4 regions of the Sporosarcina sp. 6E9 genome follow, and region 4 is predicted to be linked to each of the others. Evidence: riboswitches for the same ligand, from Rfam matches in the RefSeq annotation. Region 4 holds a riboswitch; each other region holds the start of a gene.

Region 1 (5,389 bases), 1.1 Mb from region 4:
CGGAATATGCGGACGGTATTACAGGTCAAAATTTCACAGTAGATGGTGGTTTGACAATGAACTAGTCGCATAAATTGATAGTCTTTCAAAAACGGAGTATGCAAGACGCTTAAAAATGATGATTTTGGGGTGCAACTAATGACGAAAACTAAAGATAAACAACTACACTTAGGTGTTTTGCTGTATGGATGTGGACATCATCAAGCTGCTTGGTTAATGCCTGACTCTAGCGTTGAACGTATTGGAGACATTTCTTATTATCAATCTTTAGCACAGTTAGCGGAAAAGGGTTATTTTGACGCAGTCTTCTTTGCTGACAATCAATCTTTTCCAGCTAAAGATGCTAGTGATATGCCCGCATTTTGGTTTGATCCAATCGTCAATTTAACAGCTATTTCTCAAGTGACAAATCATGTGGGATTGGTTTCAACAATTTCAAGTACTTTTTCTAATCCTTTCACAGCTTCACGACAACTATTAAGTTTAGACCATATTACAAAAGGACGTGTTGGTTGGAATCTTGTTACGTCAATGACTGATTTAGAGGCGTTAAATCATAGTATGGAAGAACTGCCTGCTCATGACAAACGCTATGAGAAGGCAGATGAATTCGCTGCTTTAATGAATAAATTATTTCTTTCATGGGACAGCCATGAGTTTCTGCATCATCGAGAAGACAAAAAATTGATAAATCCATCAAACATTCAACCTGTTCATCACGATGGACCCTATTTTAAAGTAAATGGCCCCTCCACCACGCCAAAAAGTCCGCAAGGCAAACCAGTAGCCATGCAAGCAGGGGCTTCTAAACAAGGCATTGCATTAGCCGCAAAATATGCCGATGCAGTCTATTCCGTGTCATGGAACTTGAAGCAAGCAAAAAAGTTTCGTGAAAAGTTAGATGAACAAATTAAACAAAGCGAAGACAGCAATAGACATATTAAAGTTTTTCCAGGTTTAGTCACATATGTAGGTCATACTCATGAAGAAGCATTAGCCAAAAAAGCAGCATTAGATGAGCTATTGCCTCTTGAAACAGCTTTAAAACAGTTGAGTTTCTTTATCCAACAAGACAGTTCTCATTGGGAAATTGATAAAGAAGTACCTCAATTACCCCCAGTAGAAGAATTTACTGGTCCAGTTGGACGTTACGAAACGATACTAGAAATTATTCATGATACACAACCTACAGTAAGAGAATTATTAGGCTATTTGAATGCAGGCGGTGGACACCTCACACTGATAGGAACGCCCGCCGAAATTGTGGATCAGATGGAAATTTGGTTTGAAGCTGGTGTGGCTGACGGATTTAATCTTATGCCACCTACATTACCAGGTAGTTTAGAAGACTTTGTTGAACTAATCGTTCCTGAAATGCAAAAAAGAGGTATTTTCAGAAAGGCATACGACGGTCATACCTTCCGTGAACATTTAGGATTAACATAATAAATTATTATAAAATAATTGTCGATTGCCTGCTCAGTTATATGATCCTGATACGCATTTTTCGAATAAACAGCATAATGAAATCCCGCCAAATTTCATAAAGTTAGTTATGTAAGTGTTTTCAAATGACTTTTTTCTGTGACTAATCTCCCAAATCCCAAATATAAGGTTGACAATTTCCTCTTTTCTGTCTATGCTAATTCTCAATCAATTGAATTTACAAATTACTTTTACAACTGAATATACTCTTATTACGAGCGGCGGAGGGAATAGGCCCGATGAAGCCCGGCAACCAGCAGATGAATTTATCTGAAAAGGTGCTACATCCTACAGGTTTTCTAAACCTGGAAAATAAGAGGAGGAATTTTTCGGCCCTCTTCTTATGAAGGGGGCTTTTCTTTATCTTATGAATGCGTGGACCCTCATGTTGCAGAAGGATACGGAGACAAAGTTGCGCTGTTTGAATCATAAAGGAGTTGATTTGACTTTCAAGTTTATGTATTTAAGAATTTGATTTGCATAGGTGTCACACTAAAAAACTAGGAGGAATTATCATGAGTAAAGAAGTATTAGTTGCAAACAAAGAAGCATTGTATCAAAAATCATATTTTAATCGCATCGGTGAATTAAGCGAATTGGCGCCAGATGCTTTCAAAGCATTTGTACAGTTTGACAAGGCTGCGTTAGCTGAAGGAAAGTTATCGGTAAAGCTGAAAGAATTAATCGCCATCGCTGTCGCGCATACAACAGGTTGTCCTTATTGCATTGAAGTTCACGTGAAAGCAGGAAAATCAGAAGATGTGACAAAAGAAGAGTTGGCTGAAGCCATCCTAGTTGCCACTGCACTAAAAGCTGGTTCTGCACTCGCGCATGGCGTGAACGCATTAAATGCATACGATGAAACTGATGAAGAGGAGTTATATAAAGCGTCTTATTTCAATCGATTAAAAGAGTTTTCAGCACTCAACGGAGATGCATTCAAAGCGTTTGTCGATTTTGACGGACAATCATTGAAAGAAAGCGTGTTAAGCGTAAAGGAGAAGGAACTAATCGCAGTTGCTGTCGCGCACACAACGGGGTGCCCTTATTGCATCGACATTCATACGAAGGCTGCAAAGAAGGCCGGTGTCACTAAAGAAGAGCTTGCGGAGTCAATTTTGGTTGCCACTGCATTAAAAGCTGGTTCAGCTTTGGCACACAGTGTGAATGCGTTGAATGCATATGATTCTTGAGTTGTGATCAATAAGATTTAAATAGCCCTTGAAATACCCCTTCCCTGCTAAACTTTGCGGGACTGGGGTATTTTTCATCTTTTAAATTAGTCGTCTGTACTTGACGGAACATATATCATTTCCATTAATCATATCTCGTCAGTACGAGTTAGTTAGCGCTTTATTACACTGGGACCCCCCCTCTTTAAAATATGGTTTTAGGTAAACTTCATCGGATATTACTTTTTATCTCTTCAAACCACTTTAGAACGTCATTTGTGTGTACTAAATTATACTTGTATTCAGCTTGAAACCCGCCACTCTTAGCATCATATATTAATTTCAACTCTGTTGGCATATGTATTTTCTAATAATTAATAGAATCTACTTTTTGAAATGCCCCTCTAGTTGTCTCATCCATTGGATAAAATGGGTTTAACTTTCCTTTATAAGAATGTAGTGGAGCTCTTTTAGCATTACTGATATTATGTTACCTAGTTGAAGCTTCATATAATGGTCCAACACCTTTTTGTTGTGAATGATGCAATGTTGCAACACTACCTGCATCATCAAGAATAGGAGCAAGTCCGTATTTCTCAGATTCTTCCTTATTCGACAGAATCCAAGTATGTCCTTTCTATTCCTCTATTCCTTGTTTTTTTAATGCCTTTACAAATAGATAAATTACAAAAAAATCCAACCAGCTATTAATTTGGTTGGATTCTTTGTTTTTATATGGCAATATAGAAGCGATTTCTCTTGTAAGCTTTAACATTTATCATTTCTAAGTTATCCCAAGACAATGCAGCGCTAATAAAAAATCTCCCGGATGGTCACTTTTATATGGAGACCGAGGCCCATGAAACCTACTATTTTTCAAGAATAGATAAAGATTTGCAAGACAACATACTATCCAAGCAGAAAGATGCTGTGGCACTTTCAATTCAAATGGGATTTGTAAACGATTCAAACGATAAGCAACATTGTCTTGCGTTTGTTACATCGACTGATTCCAAGTTGATTGAATCAGTTGAAAAAGGTGAAATTTCATTAGATTGTTCATTAGAAAGGACGGAATAGTGAAAAGTGCCTGTGCAAGATTGAATCATGATAATTCACGACTTTAAATAAAAATTTAAGGGTATATCTACAAAGTTTTTCATCATGTTTCTTCTCCTCTATTACGAATGAACCCTAACCTTTATCACCTTAGTAATCTTCCCGCTCGCGTCACTCACTGTGATACTCGTAACGCCAGGTTCCAAGGCTTCCAAAGATATCATTGAGTCATCATCCTGCTCTGTGATTGCCACTACATGCGACTGTTCAACTTCCCATTTATAGCCCTTATCATAACCATTCAGCTTCGCCTGTGCCTGAATAGTCGTCACTTCACCAACTTTTAATGTGACATATTCCTCACTGACTACAATTCTGGTCAACTCATGCGCTTGTGGACGTTCCCGCCATGTCGAATGCAACTCAAAGAAGTCCAATTGCACGACATCTACACTGCCGCCCTTTGTATATAATTCAATCGCATTATTCGTCGGCTTTGTATAAATCAATTTGGTAAACGCGAATTCACCTTCATTGACAAATAACTCAATGGAAGATTCGTCTACAAGACCCCTTATCTTTATCTGTTTTCGCTCCATTGGGTAATCCGTTTCGTGGCGGTTACCAAACTGATACATATTTCCGTTACGATCCGTCAATTGTTCCAGTCCAGCATTTGAGCGATCTAAATAGATTTTATTGGCCGCTGTATCAACGCCAAATACAGCCTTTTCCTCTTCGGATTGGCGAAGACGAATACCGAACTCCTCTACATCATCCCATTCCACAATCATTTCAAATTCGAATGTTGTACTCGCAAATGCATCAATCGGATGGTCGCCTTCTAATCGGAATGCCTCCACATGATGTGTATTTGCCCGCAAATTTTCTATTTCCTGAATAGGTCCTTGGAACAGTCGAATACCACCATCTTCAATTGTCCGAAGTGATAACTCACGCGGAATCGACATGGAGCCCATCCATGGATCTGTTGGGGATTGGTATGGATAGCGCCAATTCGCCATCCAGCCTAGCCAAATTCTTCTGCCATCCTCATCAGGAATACCCGAAAATGACTGTGCCGCATAAAAGTCTTGGCCGAAATCAGTCGTTAGCACTGTTTCTGGAGAATTGTCATTAACAAACGTTGTTCCATCAAACTCTCCTATGAAATATTGAGCTGTAGAACCATTCGTTGCATCATTATCTCCAACACTCACATGCAGAACCCACTTCTTATTTCCCTGATCCCCATTGACAGGTAGCTCGAATAAATCCGGACACTCCCACACAGCAACATGCGAGCCTTCATCTTCTCCAAATTGACTTTGAAACGTCCAGTCTATCAAGTTATCAGAGTTGTAAAACGTAACACTTTGATTCGTAGAAATTACCATTACCCACTTATTTGTATCCTCATGCCAGAACACTTTTGGATCGCGGAAGTCTTTGATACCGGGATTTTCAATGATCGGGTTACCTTCATAGCGCTCCCATGTTCTCCCTTTATCTTTACTATACGCCATACCCTGTGCTTCACCGCCCTCGGTACTGGTGTAAAAGGCAACTAAACCAGCCTTCCTACCAAATAAGCCACTGGAATCATTCCAGTCTACAACCGCACTACCCGATAATGCTTGGCCAAGTAAATCATGCTCCAAAGCGACGGGAAG
Region 2 (5,389 bases), on a different contig from region 4:
AATATTCGGTATATGCCTTCACCTACAGTACCGAAGCCAAGTATAGCGACTTTGATTGTCGACAAGTTGCCACCTCCATGGACTGTTTGATGAAAAGTCCCCATTTATTATATTCCGTTAAAAACCCGTCATGACCAAATTCCGTATTTATTAAACAAAAGTTAGAATTCTTCAATTGATGGCAAAATGCCCGAATTGATTCTGGCGGATAGATTAAATCATGCGTGAATCCCATCATGACTGTCTTTGCTTTAATTTGTTTTGCCGCTTCTCGAATTCCACCTCTGCCCCGTCCAATATCATGCGTATTCATCGCTCGCAGTAGTGTGCAGTAACTATTCGGGTCAAAATGCGTCGTGATCTTTTTTCCGACGTGATGAAGATACGACTCAACTTCGTACTCGCCACTATTCGATTCATCGCGTGCAAAACGCTCATTGAACAATTGACTGGATCGATACGTCACCATTCCAGCCATTCGAGCTGTTTCGAATCCCTTTACGTCAGCCGAATCTCCATAATTTCCATTCGCAAAATCATCATCGCTTTCAATTGCATGTAAGCCAATGCAGTTAAAAGCAATGCCATAAGCGCTTAGAGATGGCGTTACGGCAAGTGGCAACAAAAGATCCATATCATCTGGATAGAGAAGCCCCCACTCCAAAGCGCGCATACCACCAAGCGAACCGCCAATGACTGTATGCAATTTATCGATTCCAAGAACCGATAACGCCTTTCGCTCCGCATGCACCATATCTCGTATTGAGATTTCCGGAAATGTTTGGCGATAGGGTCTATTGGTTTTCGGGTTTATAGATAATGGCCCGGTAGAACCATCACAACCACCAAGTACATTAAACGAAATGACGGAAAACTCATTCGTATCGATGCTTTTTCCGTCGCCTACTAATCCATTCCACCACCCGGGCTCATCCACCGTACCGATAACTTTATGATTACCAGTCAATGCATGACAGACGAGCACGGTTGGTGCATGATCAATTTTTGCCCATTCGTAAGCGAGATGGACTTGGTCGAGTACAACACCAGACGCTAACATCAAATTTCCAATCTTCACAATTCCAGTCTCTACCATGGTCTCACCCCGTTTACTAATTTCAAATTATCCTGCAGTAACAGGAACAGCTTTTTCAATTGCTTGCGCAAGATCTGCAATAATATCTTCCACGGATTCAAGCCCTACTGCCAGTCGTATTAATTCTTCAGTAACGCCTGATTTTTTCAAGTCTTCAGGCCCAAGTTGTTGATGCGTTGTTGAAGCCGGGTGGATAATTAATGATTTAGCGTCCCCGACGTTTGCAACATGCGACCAAATATTGACGTTGTCAATGACTTTACGTCCCGCTTCGCGACCGCCTTTAATACCGAAGTTGACGATAGAACCAAAACCGTTTTTCAAATATTTCTTCCCTAATTCATATGAGGGATGTTCTTCCAGGCCGTTGTACGTAACCCATTCAACAGAAGGATGTTCTTTTAAGTATTTCACGACTTTAAGTGCATTTTCATTATGTTTTGGCACACGTAAGTGAAGTGTCTCTAGTCCTTGTAAAAAGTTAAATGCGCTATCCGGATTTAAACATGGACCGAAATCGCGTAATAGTTGAACTCGAAGCTTCGTCGCAAATGCAGCCCCTGCTGTATCAATTCCATAACGTAAACCGTGATACGTCGTATCTGGCTCTGTAAAACCAGGGAACCTCCCTTGTGTCCAGTCAAATGTTCCGGCATCTACTGCAATCCCGCCAATTGTCGTTCCGTGTCCACCAATCCATTTCGTAGCCGAATGAATGACGACATCTGCGCCAAACTCTATTGGATTTGATCCGTATGGCGAAGGAAAAGTATTGTCGATTAGAAGCGGAATCCCATTTTTATGTGCAATATTTGCAACTGCTTCGATATCCAATACATTCAGACTTGGGTTGCCGATTGTTTCCGCAAAAAACCCTTTTGTTTTCTCAGTAATTGCGTTACGGAAGTTTTCTGGGTCAGTCGAATCTACAAATTTCACATTGATGCCATATCGTGGAAGTGTCACAGCGAATAAATTAAACGTTCCACCGTATAAGTTTTCAGCGGCTATAATTTCATCCCCGGCTTCTGCAATATTCATTATGGAGAACGCAATTGCAGCCATTCCTGAAGAAAGCGCGACCGCTGCCGTTCCACCTTCTAACAAAGCAACGCGCTGTTCAAATACATCAACAGTTGGATTCGTAATACGCGAATAAATATTCCCCGCTTTTGTTAATCCAAAGACACCTTGGGCATGTTCCGTATCCGGAAAAACAAATGAAGTCGTTCTATGAATCGGTACAGCGCGTGAACCGGTTACTGGATCTGGCTCTTGGCCACCGTGTAGTAGTTGAGTTTCTGGTTTTAAGTTTGTCATTTTTCATTACCTCCAAGTTTTTTTATTTGATGGAAGTGCAGTGACGATTGGGGAAATTTAAATATAAAAATAACCCCCTTCGTGTAAGAAGAGGGTTATGCTTTCGCTAATTCCTCCTCTCATCTTTCAGATCGTTTGCACGAATCTGTAGGAAGTAGCACCTTTGCAAGTTGGACACTTGCTGGTTGCCGGGCATCGCAGGGCCTAATCCCTCCGCCGCTCTAGATAAGAGTATGATGATTCTGTTTTCCATCTTGTTACACAGTATAGAACTGACTATACAGAAAAGTCAAGTGATTTTTAAAAATAAGTTTCAGATTGTATTGTTAACTTCTTATTCATTCCCTAGTGCTTCTACTTTCACTCGCATTGAAGATTTTTCGCAGAAAAAAGAGGTGGACATCCACCTCTTTCAACTTATTTATTCTCTGCAAACACCTTTTTGATCACCGTAACAATAAAATCGAAATCCTCATCGGTACAGGATAGTGGCGGGCTAAGCGCAACAATATTGTTGAATCCAGCAACCGTATCACCGTTCCTTCCAACAATGAGTCCATTTGCCTTACAATCCCCGATAATCTTTGCGACACGCTCATTCGTCGCTGGCTCCCTCGTTTCTTTGTCTTCAACAAGTTCGATGCCTAATAGAAAACCAAGTCCTCTGATATCTCCAACAAAAGGATGATCTTTCAAGTGAGCCAACTCTTTTTGAAGTCGTTCGCCAAGTTCAGCTGAACGTTCAAAAAGATTTTCATCCTCCATAATCTCGATATTCTTTAATGCCACGGCACAAGCCGCTGGATTCCCGCCAAATGTATTTATATGTCGTAGATGGCTATTTTCCTCACCTGTATCGAACTTGTCATAAATATCTTTACGAACAGCCGTGACAGACAACGGTAAGTAAGCGCTCGTCAGTCCTTTTGCCATTGTAATGATATCCGGCTTCAGTTTAAAATGTTGATGTCCAAATGCCTTTCCAGTTCGTCCAAAACCACAAATGACTTCGTCAATAATGAGCAAAACACCGTGACGATCGCATATCTCTTGAACCTTTTCAAGGTAAACTGGATGCGGAATTAGTACGCCGCCCCCTGTTATTAGTGGTTCCATAATGATCCCTGCAATCGTTTCTTTTTGCTCCCAAATGATTTTCTCTTCAAACTCTTCTGCACGTTGAATATTATACTCCTCAACTGATTGCCCTTTTGGACGACGGTAATTATCTGGTGGCGCAACGTGTAGAAATCCAGGTGCAAGCGGTTCGTATTTGTATTTACGCAACGCCTGACCCGTTGCCGCTAATGCCCCCATCGAACTTCCGTGGTAGGCCCGGTAGCGTGAAATGAACTTATAGCGAGATGGATCCCCGTTTTGCTGATGGTATTGACGCGCTATCTTAAAAGCTACCTCGTTGGCATCCGATCCACTGTTCGAATAAATGATTTGGTAATCATCGCCGAGCATTTCATTTAACTTTTCAGCTAGCTTAATGGCCGGTTCATGGCTTTGCGTCATCGGCGCATACGCCATCTTTAACATTTGATCGTATGCCGCTTTTGCTAATACTTCACGACCATACCCTACGTTAACAGCCCAAAGCCCAGCCATTCCGTCAAGATAACGATTGCCTTCATGATCAGTTATCCAAGCCCCTTCTCCACTTTCCCATACCATTGGTGGACTCTTTTTATTGTAGGCGGATATATGATGCCAAACATTTTCCCGATCCTTTTCAACTAATGATTTTTTTTCACTTTTAACTGTCGTCATTCCTTCTACTCCCTTCAATAAATACTTTTTTAGTGACGCGCTGTCAACATTTTCTTTCTTGTGTAAAATTCAATTCCATCGCGACCGTTTGCATGAAGGTCACCATAGAATGATTTTTTATAACCGGAGAATGGGAAGAATGCCATCGGCGCTGGAACACCCAGATTTACGCCTAACATCCCCGCATCGATGTCTTCTCTAAATTGACGAATGGCTTTTGCACTATCTGTAAATAAACAGGCCCCGTTCGCAAATTCAGACTCATTCGCGAGTTCGATAGCTTCCTGCAAAGTTTCCACTCTGACAATAGAAAGAACGGGTGCAAAGATTTCCTCTTTCCAAATCTTCATTTCCGATGTCACATTGTCAAAGATTGTTGGACCGACAAAATATCCGCCTTCAGATGTCGATTCATCCCTGCGTCCATCACGCAGAAGCTTGGCACCTTCTTCAACACCTGATTCGATATAACTCAGCGTTTTGTCTTTATGTGAATCCCTGATAACCGGTCCAAGGAAAACCCCTTCCTCTAATCCGTTCCCAATCGTCAATTTATTCGACTCATCTACCAACCTTTCAACCAGTTCATCCGCAATATCACCAACTGCGACGACAACTGCACACGCCATACATCTTTCCCCTGCGGAGCCAAATGCCGCGTTAATAATGTTTGTCACCGTCAAGTCCATATCCGCATCCGGCATAACAATTGTATGGTTTTTAGCGCCAGCCAACGCTTGAACTCTTTTGCCGTTGGAAGTACCTGTTTTATAAACGTATTCCGCGACTGGCTGCGATCCAACAAATGACACTGCCGGAATATCCGGATGGCTAAGAATGCCGTTCACGACATCATGTGCTCCGTGCACAATATTGAAAACGCCGTCTGGAAGTCCCGCTTCTTTCAGCAATTCTGCAAGTCGGTTGGCTAAAAGCGGTGTTCTTTCCGATGGTTTAAGGATAAATGTATTTCCACTAGCAATGGCAAGCGGGAACATCCAGCAAGGCACCATCATCGGGAAGTTAAATGGCGTAATCCCTCCAATCACTCCGATTGGATAACGGTACATACCTGATTCGATATTCGTAGCGATATCTGGAAGCTGTTGCCCCATCATCAGTGTTGGCGTGCCGGCAGCGAACTCGACACATTCAATGCCACGAAGGACCTCCCCATATGCTTCGGTATAATTTTTT
Region 3 (5,389 bases), 620 kb from region 4:
CTGCGAACGTTTCGTCCAAATTGTCTTTGTGATAGGCAATGTTATTCATGAATTCCGGTGGTGTATCCTCCAAGAGAACAGCATCTTCTAAGTTTAAGCCCGAGGCGATTGCGAAATTTCCGTTAATGAATGCAAAGTCAGTATCACCTAAAGACCGTGGAAGTTGTGCGCCGTCCATTGCCACAATATCTAATTTGTATTTGTTATCAACGATGTCTTTTTCAGAAGCACGAGTTTGATCAATTTCACCTGCAAGCGTAATCCATCCGAAACGTTCCAACATTTGAAGGGCTCGCGCCATACTAACCGGGTCGTTTGACAATGTTAACTTCATACCTTCTTTTACGTCAGAAACATCTTTATGCTTTTCTGAATACAAACCAATTGGTGCGGTAGGGACGGCGTGACCGATTGCCAAATTCGTCTTATGTTCTTTATTGAAAGCCTCTAAATAGACAGACGTTTGAAAGACGTTTGCATCGATACTGCCTTCTTCTAGTGCACGATTAGGCTGTATATAGTCATTAAATTCAACGAGTTTTACTTTGTAACCGTCTTTTTCCAGTAATGGAATAATGCTTTCTTTCAGTTGGTCTGCATAGGGTCCTGATGTCGCCCCGATTTTTAACTCTTTTTTATCTCCGCTTGCTTCGCCAGATGAACATGCAGCAAGGATGAGCAAAGTGGACAAGACTAGCAAAAAACTAATTATTTTTTTCATGTTATTTCCCCCCTATATTATCAATGAATTAAACAGTGACCTTTGAATGCTTTTTCCCTGGATGATTTATCGGCAATTGATTATTTCCGAATAAATTTCCGCGCATTGTCGACGCTGATACATCACCTTTTTTACGAATTAATCCACGTTCTTGTAGAACAGGCGTGACCAATTCTGCAAAATCTTTAAAGGATCCTGGTTTAATTGCGTATGTGATATTGAACCCGTCGACGTCAGCTTCGTTAACCCAGCGCTCCATTTCATCTGCGATTTTTTCAGGTGTCCCGACAACTACCGGGCCAATCCCGCCGATACCCACAAATTCAGCAATTTCTCGAATGGTCCATTTTTTGTTTGGGTCCACTTTCGTGAAAATTTCAACACGTGAACGCATTGAATCATTTTCAACATACTGCAAATCTTCATCTAGGTCGTATTCAGATAAATCGATTCCCGTCCATCCACTAAATAAGCTCATCGCGCCTTCAATGCTAATATGTTGTTTGTAATCCTCATACTTGGCTTCCGCCTCTTCTTGTGTTCGACCAACAATCGGAGTGAAAAGACTATACACTTTTATGTCTTCGCCTTTTCTGCCAAACTGTTCTGCCTGACCGCGTATTTTATCGACAAACTTTCGTGCAATATCAGTTGTTGGCATGGAAACATAAATACCTTCCGCATGTTCTGCAGCAAATGCACTTCCTCTTGGCGATAATCCAGCTTGAAAAATGACTGGTGTTCGTTGAGGGGATGGTTCGCATAAATGAGCACCTGGAACTGTGAAATACTTACCCTTATGTTGAATGTCGTGCACTTTGTCTGGATCCACATACATCTTTCTTTTGGTGTCACGAACGACGGCATCTTCATCCCAGCTTTGTTCCCATAATTTATAACAAACATCTAAATATTCTTCAGCGATTGAATATCGTTCATCATGTGCAATTTGTTCCGCAAGGCCCATATTTAATGCTGCGCTTTTCAAATAGGAGGTTACAATATTCCAACCAACCCGGCCCTTCGTTAAATGATCTAATGTCGACATGCGACGTGCAAATGTATAAGGATGTTCATGGGTGACGGACGCGGTAATGCCGAATGACAATTTTTTTGTAACTGCAGCCATTGCTGGAACAATCAGCAGTGGATCATTGATAGGGGATTGCACTGCTTGCCTTAAACTAGCGTCTCTTTTACCTTCATAAACATCATACGGACCTAGTACATCTGCTAAGAAAACGGAGTCAAACTGTGCGTCTTCCAATAACTTTGCAAACTCAATCCAGTAGTTTATATCCGTATAGCGATGTGCTTCACTGTCTGGATGGGACCAGAGTCCAGGAGATTGGTTACTCGGACAGTTCATATCAAATGCGTTTAATAAAATTCTTTTTTTTGTCATTATAAATTCCTCCTAATTTTTTGTTGCGTTTTAACTATGCAAAGACTGATTCGTTTCCAATTTCTTGGCGTTCCACATAACTTTCCAACATATTCGTTAATCCAGCAGGGAAGTGGAGTCGCTTTGTCGATTGTTCTTCCGACAGATTCGCTGTTGTGTATTGCAAAAACTTAAGGATATTCATTCTTCTTTCTGTGATATGTACGATTTCGTGATCATAAAACCATGCGTCGATTGTATTGTATACACCCCGGTTGATGTGAAAAGTCGCTTCAACCTTCCGGACGAATGAAAGATCCGGCAAATGAACATCCACGGTCATCAAATAACACCTCCTATACGAATAAATAAAAAACCCCCTTCTCAAGATGAGAAGAGGGCGAAATACAAAAATTAGCTGTAATTTCAGCCGTCTCATCTCGAAGAATACGAATGTATTCTACTGAACTTAGCACCATACACTTGAAAATTGCTGGTTGCTGAGGTTTCAAAGGGTCAGTCCCTCCACCTCTCTTGATAAGAAGCTTACTTATTCAATTTTTAATCGCCGATCGAATAGCTAGATTTGTCTGTTCGAACGTTAGATTGGATTCTATCTACCTTTTTCGAAAGAGTCAAGAGGTTTTCATAGAATAATCGGATATGAGTGAAAAGTCTCGTTATTTAACTTGAATCAAAATATGGTGACAGAAAAAACATGGAGATGTAGTGATAGTGACGAGTTATGCAAATCTTGACGTGTTATTGGATGAACTTACCAACTGAGGATATAGGATTAATGGACCATGAATTGTGCACTGATGATACTGAATATGCGCGAGATTGATTGTTTTTCAAGAGATAGAAGTTTATTGATGCATCATTTAAAATGGTTTGACAAATTGGAAAACTATAGTAATCTATTTTAAACGTATATTGAAAAAGGATGACAATAAAGGGGGATAAAATTGAATTCGCAAAAAGTTAGTAGTGGAAAAAATGATAAAAAGAACGGTTTTTTTAATAAGTTTCTAGACCTTATTGAGAAATATGGAAACAAATTACCCGATCCAGTTATGTTATTTGTGTATATTGCAGGCCTAATTTTAATCTGTTCTACTATTTTTTCCTTACTTGGTGTAACAGCGATAAACCCGGGTAACGGTGAAGAAATTATCGTTGTTAATTTGCTTAATGGCGAAGGAATCATCAAGATATTAACGAATCTCGTAGCGAATTTCACTAGTTTTCCTCCGCTAGGCTTGGTTCTGGTAGTAATGCTAGGTGTTGGACTGGCAGAGTCAACGGGACTTATTGGGGCCGTAATGAAAACAACCATATTAAACGCGCCTAAGAAATTAATTCTACCAACAATTGTGTTGGTAGCTATCGTTGGAAACGCAGCTGCAGATGCTGCAATGGTTGTGTTGCCTCCAATCGTTGCAATGATATTTATTGCATTGGGCCGACATCCCATTGCAGGCTTGGCAGCCGCGTATGCATCAGTTGCCGGTGGATTTAGTGCAAATCTGATATTAAGTGTTTTGGATCCGTTAGTTTCGGGCTTCACGCAGACTGGTGCTCAGATGATTGATCCAGAGTACATCGCAAATCCAGCGATGAACTATTATTTCCTAGTCGTTTCGACATTGTTTTTAGTTCCGACAGCTGTTTTTATCACAACTAAAATCGTTGAACCACGTCTTGGAAAATATGAAGGTGAAATCGAGACGTTGGATGAAGTGACAACAGCAGAAAAGAAGGGGCTACTTTGGGCTGGAGTTTCAGTAGCGGTAATGGCTGTTGTAATCCTCAGTCTATCAATTCCCGAAAATGGGTTGTTTAGGCATCCAGAGACTGGCTCCTTAACTGTTTCTCCCTTAATGGACAGCCTAGTGCCATTAATGATGATTTTATTTCTAGTACCGTCAATTATTTTTGGGAAAGTCGTGAAGGTCATTAACGATTCAAAAGACATGGCGAATCATTTGGCAAAAGCAATGTCTGGAATGGGTATGTATATCGTTATTGCATTCGTAGCGGCACAAATGATCGCCTTCTTCAATTGGAGTAATTTAGGTCCGATTGTTGCAATCAAAGGAGCCGAAACCTTAGAATCTATTGGGTTGAAAGGGCTTCCGTTATTAATAGGATTTATTATTGTGGCAGCACTTATTAACTTCTTAATCGCCAGCGCTTCAGCTAAATGGGCGATTCTAGCACCAGTGTTCGTACCGATGTTTATGTTATTGGGATATAGTCCGGCGTTGACGCAGATGGCCTATCGAATAGGGGATTCCATTACGAATCCAATAACGCCGATGCTTGCCTATTTCGCGATTGTCTTAACTTTCGCGAAAAAGTATGATCCGAAAATGGGGATTGGGACACTTATGTCGTCGTTGCTACCGTACTCTATTGCCTTTTCGATTATGTGGATTATTTTGTTCGCGGCATGGTATTTACTCGGTATTCCACTCGGCCCAGAAGGCGAATTATTTTTGAATCCTAAGTAAGTTTTAAGAGCATCCTACGGGGTGCTTTTTTGGCTTTATGCAACGAAATCTTGTTTTAAAGTTGTTTTCTCAACCGCTTCGTTTCTAAATCAGCCAATCTAACTGGAATCGGAATTCGACTTTCCTTGTTAATTAAGCTCATCGTGATTTCTGTAGCTGTTTGCAAGTCGATATAGTTTCCGCAAGAGATAAATATAGGCTTCACATTTTCATGGGATCGCAAGACTCTGCCGCATACTTCATTTTTTATGATGATATTTTCATAAGAGCCCGAAACATTGTCAGGCATCATAAAATCCACGTCGTCTATTTTAAAGTAATTTTTCGCGACGCCGATTGTGGGTTTATTGAAAAAGAAAGAAGCATGTGTTGCAATCCCCATATGGCGGGGATGTAGATAACCATTACCATCGAATATAAATAAATCCGGTGCTATAGAGAGTTTGTTAGCGGTCTCAATAACGAGGGGAAGTTCCCTGAAAGCTAAATATCCCGGAATGTATGGAACGGTGATTTTCCCGGCACTGGAGGTTTTTTCAACAACCACTTTCGACGCATAATCGATAACGACAATGCTACAGATTCCCCATTCTGCCTCATCTAACTCCTTATAAGCGATGTCTACGCCAGCACAGAATTTAATCCTATGAAATCTATTTTTTAAGCAGATATCGCGTGCGAGTTCGGTCTGTATGGCTTTGTATTTTTCAATAATCATTTATGCACCTTCTCGATGTAATCTTTTCCTAACACAACATGAATTATTCG
Region 4 (5,389 bases):
TCCAGATGTACCAGATGTCCAAGAGAATTTTGCAACGGAGCGAAAATGGCGATTTTCTATGATTTCAGTAAAAGGTAGTTCATTCACTGAGAATCTAGGTTACCAAAAGTGAAAAAGTATTCTCCCTGACGTTTCGAAATTCCACAAAGAAAAGCGCCTTCAAGACAGTCCGTTGCTGAAGCGATGGAGGATTTTACTAAAAAGTTGGAAAGTCTGCCTGAATTGAAAAGAGACAAAAGCGAATTAGTGAACCAAGATATTATGAAGTTATATTTTAACGGTGGAAAAAAGAAAAAAATACGTGCTTTCGACTTCGTCGGTACAATTACAAGTATTCCAGGCATTTCAGCTGAGGATATCGGCATCATTAAAATCCAAGACACCGTGACATATATAGATATTTTAAACGGTAAAGGGAAAACTTTAAAAGTTCATAAAGCGAAGAAATAAATGAAATGTCAGACCTCCAACAAAATGGAGTGTCTGACATTTTTTTGCTTTAATAATATTAAAATAATTCACCAGATATGTTGCTAGTGAACCGAACCTACCATTGTTAGGTAAAGTCTTTTCACTTTTATTTTTTTCTTTCCCCAATAGCCACTGTCGGTTTAGGGGCTGGATTATAGTCATGCTCATACAAGCCTGAATTCAACTGGTACCATTTAAATAGGTGTTCAAAAATCACTTTTATAACAGCGTACGCTGGAATACCAAGAATCACACCAGGAATACCAAATAATTTACCAGCCGTCAGTAAAACGACAATAATTGTTACTGGATGTATTTTCAAATTACTCCCCAAAATCAATGGTTGTATTAGTCGTCCCTCAAGTGTTTGTTCAATGGCGAAAACAATTATAACTTTAACAAGCATCGCAGGTGAAGCCACTAATGCGATGATTAAGATCGGAATAATTGCCAGAAACGAACCCAAATAAGGAATTAAATTTAATACACCAGCCAGGATTGCTAATAACACCGCATACTCAAGACCGATAATTGCAAACCCAATCCAAAACATTAGTGCAACAAAAAAAGCTACTAATAACTGGCCACGGATATATTGACTAATTTGCGTATTGATTTCTTTTAATAGGTTATACGTACTTAAGCGCATCTTTGTCGGAATGAATTTCATTGTATAGTAAGGTAAATTCCGACCATCTTTTAGCAGAAAGAACAAAATAATAGGCATCGTAATAAGTGCGATTACAATGTTAGTCATTGTTCCTAGCACACTGCCAATTCCAGAAAAGGTTGAATTCACGACACTGTTTGTCTGCTCGGAAACGGATTTTATAATGCTTTGATTCACATCGGCCAATTGATTCTGTAATTGGGAAAATATGTTACTTCTCAATAAATTATCGAATTGAGAAATGACTTTGTCCCAATAAGCCGGCCAGTTTTCAATAAGACGCATTGTCTCCTCACGTATGATTGGAATTAAGATGATAATCCCCCACACAACCAAACCAATAATGACCATAAAGACAATCGCTATTCCAGCAATACGTGGTATTTTCTTTTTTTCCATCCAATCAATCAAAGGATTTACCAAATAAAATAAAATACCCGCCATCAAAATTGGTAATCCAATCACACTGAAAAATCCTTTGATTGGATTAAATACATATGTGATTTTTGAAAGTAGGAGAAGGTTTAGAAAAACCAATAATGAGACCAGTAAAATTGTTACAACTTTATTATTTAAAAACCATTTCCAAAACCAAGTAGCAACAGTTTTTACATTTATTTTGTCTTTTTCTGGCTCCATTTTTTGTGCCTCCTGTTATATAATCATTGTTTACCACATTGTACCATGAGGTTGTGATTCACGAAAAAAAGAGCACTATTAATGCTATCAGTTATTTTCTCATGCACTCATCAAAAAGGTAGAATTCGATTATCTACATAATTTGTCGATAGATGAAACTATATTGTCATTGAAACGTAAAACAGTAAATGGTGTATAAAATATCTCGAAAAAAGAGAGCCTATCAATTTGTTATACTAATCACAAGAGAATAATTGTAGATTACATATTACAAAGGGAAAGGAGTTTAAAGTCATGGTAGATTAAAAATAAGGAGGTAGATAGTTATGGAAAGAAGTAACTTATTAAGTCAAATCGAACAACTGGAAAGAGAAATCTATGAGAAGAAAAAACAACTTTCAAACTTGAGACAGTCAGTCCCTGAACAACAAGTCAGGAACTATGAGTTTGAATTAACCGGTAACAAGAAAGTCTCTTTATTCGATTTATTTGGCGATAAAAATGAGTTGTTTGTCGTTCATAATATGGGGAAGAGTTGCTCGTATTGTACAATGTGGGCTGATGGTTTTAATGGGATTTATCATCATTTGATTGACCAAGCAAGTTTTGTTGTGGCGTCTCCAGATGCACCAGAAGTACAAGAGAATTTTGCAGCGGAGCGAAAATGGCGATTTCCCATGATTTCAGTAAAAGAAAGTTTATTCACTAAGGAACTAGGTTTCCAAAAGGGAAAAAGTATGTTGCCAGGCGTTTCGACATTTCGTAAAGATGATCAAGGTCTTATTTATCTTCATGCACAAGCACCGTTTGGACCCGGGGATGATTATTGTGTTACTTGGTCATTATTCGATCTTCTCCCTTCAGGCGCAAAAGATGTAGAAGTGAAGAATAAAATACTCACCGATTCCGACTTCCAGTTGACAAATAATATTGCAATTGGCGTCACTAATTATGAAGATGCAATTCAATTTTATAAAACGATTTTTGGGATGAAAGTTGAAAAAACCATTGAAAATGAAACAATGCTTTCAATGAGCGGTGTTAATTTCTTCATCGAAAAGGGCGATAGTAATAATGTGTTCTTCGAATTTGCTGTCGGTAATATTGATTCAGCAAAATGTGTTCTACTAGAGAACGGATGCAAAATTACTATGGAATACAATGAAAAAAGTTTAATGATTACCGATCCATTTGGGATGAGGTTTCATTTATTTGAATCATAATCTAAACCTATAAAAAGAAAAGGGGTAATCTTATGAGTTTAAGACCTTGTCCGTCATGCGGAAACAACGTGTCCAAACAAGCAGAATTCTGTCCGAATTGTGGACATACATTTGTAAGTAAAGAAAAGAGTAACGGAATTACATTTTGGGGTATAGTAGGTGCGGTCGTTGTAGCAATCCTCATTATCTCATTTTGTTAAAGGATGCTGAATAAAATCTATCATTTATTCAAAACAAGCAAACTTTTACGATTGAGTTTTTCTGCTGGATTTGGAGCATTTTCACTTTACACATTGAATAAATTTTACTTGAGGGATTTACTAAATTGGTCATTTGGAAAGTATTATTTAAATGACGTACTTGCAGGCCTACTTATTGTGGGGATTGTTAATATACTTTCGATTTATGGAAATCAAAGAAGACTTTTGCTAATTAAATTGCCGCGAATACTCGTATTCACTTTACTTTGCGGCATGTTTTGGGAGTATGTAACTCCAGTTTATTTACATTATAGTGTCTCGGATCCTTTCGATGTTGCGGCGTATATGTTTGGCGGACTTTGTTATTGGATTATAATTCGCATGAACCCAGTAAATAGACCGAACAGTTATAACTAACACTAACTTCTTGTTAATCCAAAGAGTTTAGTGTTTTTTATCTATAACTGTTGACTTAATCCCTAGTTATCATATAGGATTAATTATGAAAACAGAATATATATTCTTATCAAGAGTGGTGGAGGGATAGGCCCTATGAAACCCGGCAACCGTTTGCAAATTGCAATCAGGTGCTAAATCCAACGGAGCATTCTGTTCCGAAAGATGAGATGAAGGTTGCGACCTGCAAAAACTTCTTCTTATCGAAGAGGTTTTTTATTATTTCAAAAGGAGCTGGATGAAATGAAGTATGGATTTTGGTTACCTATTTTCGGAGGATGGTTACGGAATGTAGAGAATGAAGAAATGCCGCCAACATTCGAATATGCGAAAAAAGTAATTCAAGCTGGTGAAAGACTAGGTTTTGATACGACATTAATAGCTGAGCTATATTTAAATGATATTAAAGGTCCAGAAAGTGATAGTTTGGAAGCTTGGTCAACGGCTGCTGCACTTGCGGCTGTGACTGATAAAATAGAAATTATGGCAGCTGTGAGGCCAGCGTTTCACAACCCGGCTGTGACAGCGAAAATGACTGCAAATATCGATCATATAAGTAATGGTCGTTTTACATTAAACGTCGTTTCGGCTTGGTGGTAAGAAGAAGCAAAACAATACGGTGGTAATTTTACGGAGCACGACGAACGTTATGAACGAACATCGGAATTTTTAGATGTTTTAAAAGGACTCTGGACTGAAGAAGTCTTTAATTATGAAGGAAAATATTACACGATTGAAAATGCACGCATGCACCCTAAACCTGTTCAACGTCCGAATCCAATTTTGTATGCGGGCGGGGAAAGTAAACGGGGTAAGGAAACGATTGTTGAATCGTGCGATGCGCATGTTATGCACGGCGGAACAGTTGAAGAAGTCCAAGCAAAAGTAGATGATATGAAAAAGTTACGTTCAGATGCAGTGAAAGAGCCGTTTAGTTCGTTTGGATTGGCCGCTTATGTTGTATGCCGTGATACAGAAGAGGAAGTTCAAGAGGAACTCGCTAAAATCACATCTATAAAAGAAACTAGTGGCTATGCAGGTTATAAAGATTTCACAGGAAACTCCGAACTCGAACAGCAAGTAAAGTTGTATGATTACTCTGTATCGAACCGGGGTCTAAGACCAAATTTAATCGGTACGCCTGAACAAATTGCCGGGAGAATCCTAGAATTTGAGAAAGTAGGCGTTGATTTACTGCTCATTTACTGCTCTTGCAATTTTCTCCTCAACTTGAAGAAATGGAACGTTTTTCGAGAGATGTTATGCCTATAGTGGAAAGAAAAAGACAATTGGTCACAAAATAAAGGGGGTTATTTAAATGAGTAAAATATATATCATTCACGAGAATAGTGAATGGACGACGCATTTAACAAAACGGCTTGAGGAACTTGATGTGCCATACGAAGAATGGCATCTTGATCAGGGCATTGTCAATTTGACGGAAGAACCTCCTGAGGGGATTTTTTATAACCGGATGAGCGCATCATCACATACGCGTGGGCATCGATTTGCACCAGAACTTGCTTCTGCGACATTAGCTTGGCTGGAACATCATAACCGGGTAATCTTTAATGGGAGCAATGCATTGCGACTTGAGTTAAGTAAAGTCCTTCAATACACAGCGCTCAACGCGGCTGGGATTCAGACACCAAAAACGATTGCGACAGTTGGGAAGGAGAATATTTTCCAAGCTGCTGTGGAACTTGGAGAAGGGTCCTTTATAACAAAGC

Evidence for each region. A riboswitch is a leader RNA that binds a small molecule or an ion and turns the genes downstream of it on or off. The one in region 4 is predicted to bind S-adenosylmethionine.
Region 1: another riboswitch for S-adenosylmethionine. It lies ahead of J4G36_RS01230 (carboxymuconolactone decarboxylase family protein); the one in region 4 lies ahead of J4G36_RS06910 (LLM class flavin-dependent oxidoreductase).
Region 2: another riboswitch for S-adenosylmethionine. It lies ahead of J4G36_RS12330 (O-acetylhomoserine aminocarboxypropyltransferase/cysteine synthase family protein); the one in region 4 lies ahead of J4G36_RS06910 (LLM class flavin-dependent oxidoreductase).
Region 3: another riboswitch for S-adenosylmethionine. It lies ahead of J4G36_RS03750 (hypothetical protein); the one in region 4 lies ahead of J4G36_RS06910 (LLM class flavin-dependent oxidoreductase).

The regions. Positions count from the first base shown of each region.
Region 1 is NZ_JAGEMN010000001.1:201,533-206,921, reverse strand. Features, by position in the region: gene J4G36_RS01240 (3-oxoacyl-ACP reductase) at 1-65, shown strand, start outside; gene J4G36_RS01235 (LLM class flavin-dependent oxidoreductase) at 139-1,446, shown strand; SAM riboswitch class I at 1,692-1,804, shown strand; gene J4G36_RS01230 (carboxymuconolactone decarboxylase family protein) at 2,001-2,678, shown strand; partial or broken gene J4G36_RS18425 (DUF600 domain-containing protein) at 2,887-3,015, opposite strand; partial or broken gene J4G36_RS18915 (ABC transporter permease) at 3,426-3,725, shown strand; gene J4G36_RS01225 (glycoside hydrolase family 32 protein) at 3,839-5,389, opposite strand, start outside.
Region 2 is NZ_JAGEMN010000002.1:149,833-155,221, forward strand. Features, by position in the region: gene J4G36_RS12320 (homoserine dehydrogenase) at 1-65, opposite strand, end outside; gene metX (homoserine O-acetyltransferase MetX) at 23-1,096, opposite strand; gene J4G36_RS12330 (O-acetylhomoserine aminocarboxypropyltransferase/cysteine synthase family protein) at 1,124-2,416, opposite strand; SAM riboswitch class I at 2,533-2,648, opposite strand; gene J4G36_RS12335 (aspartate aminotransferase family protein) at 2,834-4,192, opposite strand; gene J4G36_RS12340 (CoA-acylating methylmalonate-semialdehyde dehydrogenase) at 4,222-5,389, opposite strand, start outside.
Region 3 is NZ_JAGEMN010000001.1:707,224-712,612, forward strand. Features, by position in the region: gene J4G36_RS03740 (MetQ/NlpA family ABC transporter substrate-binding protein) at 1-721, opposite strand, end outside; gene J4G36_RS03745 (LLM class flavin-dependent oxidoreductase) at 750-2,126, opposite strand; gene J4G36_RS03750 (hypothetical protein) at 2,161-2,448, opposite strand; SAM riboswitch class I at 2,538-2,649, opposite strand; gene J4G36_RS03755 (AbgT family transporter) at 3,074-4,621, shown strand; gene J4G36_RS03760 (endonuclease V) at 4,677-5,339, opposite strand.
Region 4 is NZ_JAGEMN010000001.1:1,325,139-1,330,527, reverse strand. Features, by position in the region: partial or broken gene J4G36_RS06940 (DUF899 family protein) at 1-112, shown strand, start outside; partial or broken gene J4G36_RS06935 (DbpA RNA binding domain-containing protein) at 133-450, shown strand; gene J4G36_RS06930 (AI-2E family transporter) at 578-1,780, opposite strand; gene J4G36_RS06925 (DUF899 family protein) at 2,107-3,003, shown strand; gene J4G36_RS06920 (zinc ribbon domain-containing protein) at 3,036-3,203, shown strand; gene J4G36_RS06915 (hypothetical protein) at 3,207-3,620, shown strand; SAM riboswitch class I at 3,724-3,831, shown strand; partial or broken gene J4G36_RS06910 (LLM class flavin-dependent oxidoreductase) at 3,903-4,963, shown strand; gene J4G36_RS06905 (ATP-grasp domain-containing protein) at 4,978-5,389, shown strand, end outside.